DNA from 2 places in the Rhizobium sp. KNZ2-6A genome. Region 1 is predicted to be linked to the other one. Evidence: predicted binding sites of a transcription regulator. Region 1 holds the regulator's gene; the other holds the start of a gene.
What was found. Region 1 encodes LexA, which represses DNA repair genes until DNA is damaged. Its sites were predicted from a motif close to TGTTCNNNNTGTGTTCNG; they were not measured.

Region 1 (4,027 bases):
CGTGCGATCTCCAAGGATACGACCGAGTCGCTGCGAATTGCCGGTCTCACTCACATCATTGCAATTTCAGGCCTGAACATGGCGCTGTCGGCCGGCATCTTCTATGTCGGCCTGCGCTATCTGTTCAGCTTGTTTCCGGGAGTTGCGCAGGCATGGCCGACCAAGAAATTCGCCGCCTTCGGCGCGCTTTTGACGGTGACGGCCTACTACCTCATTTCGGGTTTTGGCGTATCCGCTGAGCGCGCTTTCATCATGATGGCGATCATGCTGGTGGCCGTGCTTTTCGATCGGCCGTCGCTCAGCCTTCGCAATGTCGCGCTATCTGCCATCGTCATCCTCATTCTGTCGCCGTCGCAGGTGCTGGGCCCAAGCTTTCAGATGTCCTATGCCGCGACGCTGGCGCTGGTCTCGGGCTATTCGCTATGGAAACGACGACGGCCTCGCGAAAACATCCTCTCGCGTGTCCGTCTGTTGAGCCCGCTGCTCTTCGTCTCGCGCTTCTTCGGTGGCGTGCTGTCGACCTCGTTCATCGGTGGCGCATCGACGGCCATCTTCTCGATCGAGCATTTTCACCGGCTGGCGACATATGGGCTTGCCGCCAACCTCGCGGCCATGCCGGTGGTCTCTTTCATTGTCATGCCGTTCGGCATGGCGGCAATGCTGCTCATGCCCTTCGGCCTGGACGGGCCACTCTGGAAAGTCACCGGCGAGGGACTGGAGCTCGTCATCCTGATCGCCAAAACCGTGGCTGGTTGGGGAGGCGACATCACCTTCGGCCGCCAACCCGGCTGGTTGATGCCGACCTTCATTGCCGGCTTCCTGATCATGACCATGTTGCGGAGCCGGCTTCGCCATCTGGGCCTGCTGTTGCTGCTTTCATCCACTGGCGTGGCTGCATTCGGCTCCGCCGTGCCGAAGCCGGATCTGATGATTTCCGAGGACGGTGTTCTGGTTGCGCTGCGGCAGGACGATATACTCGCCACAAATCGCGAAAGGCCGCAGGCCTTCATTTTCGAACAATGGCAGAAGGCGCTGGTCGCAACCGAACACCAGCCTCCCATTATTCTCCCCAGTGACAGCCGGCTTCCGCAGATCAACAAGACGACCGATCGCCGTAGGCGATTAAGCAGCGAAGAACAGAAAGCGGTCCGCAAGGCAATGGAAGAGGCGCTGGATCGGACGATGCAAGGAAGTTTCGCCTGTCAGAAGGGCGCGTGGTGCGTGGCGATGCTCGATAATGGCGCCATGTTGGTCACCATCGAAAATGCTGCCTATCTGCCGCCGGCTTGCGATACCGCGCAAATCGTCGTCACATCGATCCGGCTGCGGCTCGATCATTGCCGCTCCGGCGCAATGCTCATAACCGGCGCAACATTGCGGCGAACTGGCTCTCTCGAAATGACCCTCGGCGCAGATACGCCAACCGTTTCGACGGCATTCAAAAACCCGCAGCGACCATGGACGCGGCATCGAACTTACGATTGGCGCGCAGACAAGTTCGCCACGCCAATCACGCTGAAATCACCGGTCAGTGATAACGCCGAATAAGGCCGACGAGCTTCCCTTGGACCTTGACGCGATCCGGCCCGAAGATACGGGTTTCATAGGCTGGGTTGGCGGCTTCCAGCGCGATGGAGGCGCCCTTGCGGCGGAAGCGCTTCAGCGTCGCCTCTTCGTCGTCGACGAGCGCAACGACGATATCGCCGGGATTGGCCGTCGTCGAATTGCGGATGATGACCGTGTCGCCATCGAAAATTCCGGCGTCGATCATCGAATCGCCCCTGACCTCCAGTGCATAATGCTCGCCGGAGCCGAGCATATCGGCGGGAACGGTAATGTCATGCGTATTGTTCTGAATGGCGGAAATCGGAACGCCGGCGGCGATGCGCCCCATGACCGGTACCGATACCGAACTGTTCTGGTCGTCGTTGGCAACTTTCGCCGGGGCGGGCGGCGCGACCGGCTGAGATTTGCCGAGACTGCCCTCGATAACGCTCGGCGAAAAGCCACGACGCGGCTGCAGGCTCGAATTATAGGCCTCCGGCAGCTTGATGACTTCGAGCGCTCGCGCCCTGTTCGGCAAGCGGCGAATGAAGCCTCGTTCCTCGAGCGCCGTGATCAGACGGTGAATGCCGGATTTTGATGCCAGATCCAGTGCGTCCTTCATTTCGTCGAAAGATGGCGGGACACCGGACTCTTTCATCCGCTCGTGAATGAAGAGAAGCAGTTCCTGCTGCTTGCGAGTCAACATCGTCTTGGAACCCCAAATCAAGAAAATCGTCGTGAAACAAATCCAGAACGGACACTATATGTTCCATATGTGTTCCGCAAGTGCTTAAATTTCAGTAAAGCTTCGCCGGGCCGATCAAATAATTGCCGTCATCGAATGGATCGCTTGAAATTCCTCGGGAATTATATCCGCGCTAATTCAGCGATAAATATGAGAAATGCCGCTTTGTTCGCTTTATGGACGCTTCACCTCTATCCTGTTCACTTCAAGTGCGGATAAAGACGACGGTTGTCACCTAAGCCGGCTACAGTTGAGAATCAGCGCGTTCCCGTTGTCAGGGTGCATCCGACTCACATTCTCTTGCGCCTTCACAGCTTGGCTTTCGTCTTGAATTGAGCATTGTATGGGCGCAAATCTGCTCTCGCAGGCAAACAAGGGAGGACCATGACTTTGTCGCCGCATCCGCTTGATCATCTCGTGCTGCCGACCGTCAACATCGCTCTGGCGCGCGAGCGCCTGGGCAAGCTGGGCTTCACGGTGGCTCCGGATGCCCGCCATCCTTTCGGCACGGAAAATGCCTGCGTCTTCCTTGCCGACAAGACCTATCTCGAACCTTTGGGCGTAGCATCGCAGGAACAATGCGAGACGAGCATTGCCGACGGCAATGTCTTCGTTGCGCGCGACCAGGCCTATCGCTTCCGCGTCGCCGAGGATGGATTTTCGGCCCTGGTTTTCGGCACGGAGGATGCCGTTAGCGATGACGAGCGTTTCAATGCGGCCGCGATCTCGGCTGGGCGCATGCTGGATTTCTCCCGGCCGATGAAGATGCCGGATGGAACGGAAACCACGGCCGGTTTTCGTCTCGCATTTGCGGCCGATCTGCGCGCGCCGGATTTCCTGGCCTTCTGCTGCCAGCGCATCAATCCGCTGCCGGCCGATCGCAGCGCGCTCGAGCGTCACGAAAACGGCGTGACCGGCATCGCGCGGGTGGCGCTTTCCGCGCTGAAACCAGCGGCGTATCGCACCTTCTTCGAAGAGATCGTTGGCGGCCCGCGGGTCTCGGAACACTCCTTCGGCCTGACGATCAAGGCAGCCAATGTCGATGTGGAAGTTTTGACGCCGGAAGGAATGGAAGCATTCTACGATTTGCCTGTTCACACCAGCGATCCCGGGCTGAGAGCACGCGCAATCCTTTTCAAAACGCGCGATCTTTCCGTGACATCGTCGCATTTCACTGCTAACGGCGTCACCTACACGCGTAAGAACAATCGTATACTGGCAAGGCTGGCGCCCGGACAGGGCGCATTATTCGCCTTCGAGGAGATAGCATGAGCACGAATTCCGAAGTCACCGTCGGCGAGGGTGCCTCCAAGGTCCTCTTTTCCAATACCGCCAAGCTGTCGCTGATTGCCGGCCCCTGCCAGATGGAGAGCCGCGACCATGCTTTCATGGTCGCCGGAGTTCTGAAGGAGCTCTGTGGTAAGCTCGGCATCGGCCTTGTCTACAAATCCTCCTATGACAAGGCGAACCGGACCTCTCTGTCAGGCAAGCGCGGCATCGGCTTGGAAAAATCCATGGAAGTCTTTGCCGACCTCAAGAAGGAATATGGCTTTCCGGTTTTGACTGACATTCACACGGAAGAGCAGTGCGCTGTCGTCGCCAAGACGGTCGATATCCTGCAGATCCCGGCTTTCCTGTCGCGCCAGACCGATCTCCTGGTTGCAGCCGCCAAGACCGGCCGTGTCGTCAACGTCAAGAAGGGTCAGTTCCTCGCGCCGTGGGATATGAAGAACGTGC
Region 2 (4,027 bases), on a different contig from region 1:
CGTCACCAAGGCGATCGGCTTCTTCGCGATTACCGGCCTCGATTTCAACCTGACGGCCATCGCCGCGATCCTGACGCTTGTGGGATATTCGGTGAACGACAAGGTCGTGGTCTATGACCGCATGCGTGAAAACATGCGGCTCTACAAGTCGATGCCGCTGCGAGATATCATCGACAAGTCGATCAACGAGACCCTGGCGCGAAGCCTCTATACCAACGCCACCGCCTTCCTGGCGCTGGTGCCGATGGCGATCTGGGGCGGCAGCGCCGTCTCCAGCTTCGCGATCCCGATGGTGTTCGGTATCCTCGTCGCTGGCGCCTCGTCGGTCTTCATCGCCGCGCCGATCCTGCTCTTCCTCGGCGACTGGCGCCGCCGCCATGCCAAGGTCGTCGCCAACGACGCCAAGCCGGCGGACGGCAAGGCCGACAAGGACAAGCAGATCCCAGCGGCCGAATAAGCAGCGAATATATGAGAAAGGGACATGCCCGGGCTTCGGGCATGTCCGTCAGCCGGATGAAAGCATGCCCAGCAAAATGCATGCGAGCGCTGGCCGAAAATCGTAAAGCGCTTTAGGAAATGGACGGTTTACCCAACGGCAGGCCCGGACGAGGCGCCGTTATCTTCTCTATGACACCATTCTCCTGTTCGCTGACGAGTAGGTGCTTGCCATCGACGGTGAAGGCGATGCCGCCCGGTCGCGCGCCATTGGTTCGGATATGGCCGGCCATCATACCCTCGGTATCGATCAGACAAATTTCGCCAAGGCCGGACATGGCGCAATAAAGCGTGCCGCTGCGATCGAAGGCCAGGCCCGATGGCCCGCGCAGCACGTTGACCGCGGGCGACCTCATCGACTGTGCGAACATTTCCTGCCGCCCGCCGACGATCTGCCGATGGATTTTTCCGGTCAGCGTCTCGCTGTAGTAAAGCAGCCCGTCGGGCCCGAAGGCGATGCCGCTGGCAAGCAGCAGGCCGGCGGCCAGGACGCGGATCACCCGGCCTTCGGCGGGATCGATCTGATAGACGCAGCCGTTATAGGCAGCCTTGAAAAAATCTGGATGGATATGCCCTCTTTCCAGCAGATCGGTGAGGCGGATGCCGGAATCGGTCATGTAGAGCAGACCGTCAGGCCCGAAAGCGAGCGCGTTCGGATGAAGAAACAGGCCGTCGGCGCTCCCCTCTATTACCTGGCGGATCCGCCCCTGCGGCGAGAGCCTGATGAGCGAATTCTCCGGGCCGCCTGCCACCCAGAAGCAACCGTCTCCATCAATCGCGATTCCGGTCGGGCTGCCGCCGATCCGACACAGCTCCTCATAGGCGCCGCTCGTATCGAAAAGCTTCAGGTAACGGCGACTTGGGTCCGTCTCAACAAGCGCAATGCGCCCGTCCGGCAGAGCCACCAGTCCGCCAGGCAGGCGCAGCCCAGTGGCGATCGTTTCGTTCATATTCGGAAACCTTCACTCAACGCCCTGCAAAAACCCATACTCAAAAGTGCCGCGCCATAATGATACATAAGAACGAACAAAGTTCTTTTCGAGCCACCTCCACCAAATCCGAATGAAATTCTTGCGCAAAACTTCGCATCGGCGAGGGAATTTCCTCAAACTTGACAGGTCCTGCCGATTCGGAACATCCATAGAACACTCAGATATTTTCACGCCTGCGATTCGTCGCGGGTCGCGCCCGGCTTCCTCGCCCATCCAGGAGAATTGATGACTGCCGCCTATCTGGAAAAATTGAACCCGGAGCAGCGCCTGGCGGTGGAACACGGCACGACTGCGGATACCGGCCATGTCGCCGGACCGCTGCTCGTCATCGCCGGTGCCGGTTCCGGCAAGACGAATACGCTTGCCCATCGTGTGGCGCATCTGATCGTTAGGGGTGCCGATCCGCGCCGCATCCTGCTGATGACCTTTTCGCGCCGCGCCGCCGCCGAGATGGGCCGCCGCGTCGAGCGGATCTGCCGCGAGGTGCTGGGTGCCAATGCAGGCATCACCGCCGATGCGCTTGCCTGGAGCGGCACTTTCCATGGCATCGGCGCGCGCCTGTTGCGGGATTATGCCGAGCAGATCGGCATCGATCCGGCCTTCACGATCCACGACCGGGAAGACAGCGCCGACCTCATGAACCTCGCGCGACACGACCTCGGCTTCTCCAAGACGGAAAACCGCTTCCCGACCAAGGCGACCTGCCTTGCCATCTATTCACGCTCCGTCAATGCGGAAGCGCCGCTCGATGGCGTGCTGCGCGACTTCTTTCCCTGGTGCGCCATGTGGGAGCAGCAGCTGCGCGATCTTTTCGCCTGTTATGTCGAGGCAAAGCAGGTGCAGAACGTACTCGATTACGACGACCTGTTGCTCTATTGGGCGCATATGCTGCAGGAGCCGCTGATCGCCGAGGATATCGGCAGCCGTTTCGATCATGTGCTTGTCGATGAATATCAGGACACCAACCGGCTGCAGTCCTCCATCCTGCTGGCGCTGAAGCCGGATGGCCGCGGATTGACCGTCGTCGGCGACGACGCCCAGTCGATCTATTCCTTCCGCGCCGCGACCGTGCGCAACATTCTCGATTTCCCCAAGGCTTTCACGCCATCGGCTGATATCGTCACGCTCGACCGCAACTATCGCTCGACACAGCCGATCCTGGCCGCCGCCAATGCCGTGATCGATCTTGCCTCCGAGCGCTTCACCAAGAACCTGCGCACCGAGCGGCAGAGCATGGAGCGGCCGCGGCTGGTAACGGTGCGCGACGAGGCCGATCAGGCGCGCTACATCGCCGATCAGGTGCTGGAAAATCGCGAGGGCGGTGCAAGGCTCAAGCAGCAGGCTGTGCTTTTCCGCACTTCGAGCCATAGCGGCCCGCTCGAAGTGGAGCTCACCCGGCGCAACATTCCCTTCGTCAAATTCGGCGGGCTGAAATTTCTCGACAGCGCCCATGTTAAGGACATGCTGGCGGCGCTGCGCTTTGCCCAGAACCCGCGCGACCGCGTGGCCGGCTTTCGCCTGATGCAGCTCCTGCCCGGCGTTGGCCCATCCACGGCGCAGCGCGTGCTCGACCAGATCGGCGAAGAGGCAAGCCCGATCACGGCGCTGACGGAGCTGCCGCCGCCGCCCCGCACCGGAGACGACTGGACCGCCTTCGTCGAGACCATGCGCGAGGTCAAAAGCGGCAATGCCGGCTGGCCGGCGGAAATCGGCCTGGTTCGCCAATGGTATGAGCCGCATCTGGAACGCGTGCATGAGGATGCCGCGACGCGCCAGGCGGATCTCGTCCAGCTCGAACAGATTGCCGCGGGCTACGGCTCGCGCGAGCGCTTCCTCACCGAATTGACGCTCGATCCGCCTGACGCCACCAGCGATCAGGCCGGCGTGCCGCTGCTCGACGAAGATTATCTGATCCTTTCGACCATCCATTCCGCCAAGGGCCAGGAATGGACGAAGGTCTTCATCCTCAACGCCGTCGACGGCTGCATCCCCGCCGATCTCGCCGTCGGATCCTCCGCCGAGATTGAGGAAGAGCGGCGGCTGCTCTATGTCGCCATGACCCGGGCTAAGGACAATCTCGATCTCGTCATTCCGCAACGGTTCTTCGTGCATGGCCAGCATGCGCAGGGCGACAAGCATGTCTTCGCCTCGCGCACCCGCTTCATCCCGGCGACATTGCTGCAGTTCTTTGAGGTCTGCGGCTGGCCGCAAGCGCGGGCCGAAAGCGCAGCCGCCATTCGGGCGCGAGAGGTACGCGTTGATGTCGGGGCGCGGATGCGGGGTATGTGGCGGTGAGTCATAGCGATTGAGATCGGCAGGTCAGGCTTGCTCGCCGATGCCGTGCCGACCTGCCTGGCCCCCTCAGCCTAACCCTCTCCCCGTGAACGGGGAAAGGGAACGACCGTGTAAAAACGCCGGCTCCTCAGCAACTGAAAGCTGTGTAGGGCACAACTCCCCCTCTCCCTGCATGCGGGGAGAAGGCCGGGGTGAGGGGCATCGGAGCTTTCAACTCACTCGATCTTCCTGAGTAACCTTCAACC

Region 2: the regulator LexA is predicted to act here: its motif matches at 1,626-1,643, upstream of ACPYOP_RS13685 (ATP-dependent helicase).

The regions. Positions count from the first base shown of each region.
Region 1 is NZ_JBNDIC010000052.1:2,614-6,640, forward strand. Features, by position in the region: gene ACPYOP_RS27000 (ComEC/Rec2 family competence protein) at 1-1,548, shown strand, start outside; gene lexA (transcriptional repressor LexA) at 1,529-2,251, opposite strand; gene ACPYOP_RS27010 (VOC family protein) at 2,675-3,562, shown strand; gene kdsA (3-deoxy-8-phosphooctulonate synthase) at 3,559-4,027, shown strand, end outside.
Region 2 is NZ_JBNDIC010000016.1:81,233-85,259, reverse strand. Features, by position in the region: gene secD (protein translocase subunit SecD) at 1-457, shown strand, start outside; gene ACPYOP_RS13690 (SMP-30/gluconolactonase/LRE family protein) at 570-1,445, opposite strand; gene ACPYOP_RS13685 (ATP-dependent helicase) at 1,713-3,782, shown strand; gene mmsB (3-hydroxyisobutyrate dehydrogenase) at 4,022-4,027, opposite strand, start outside.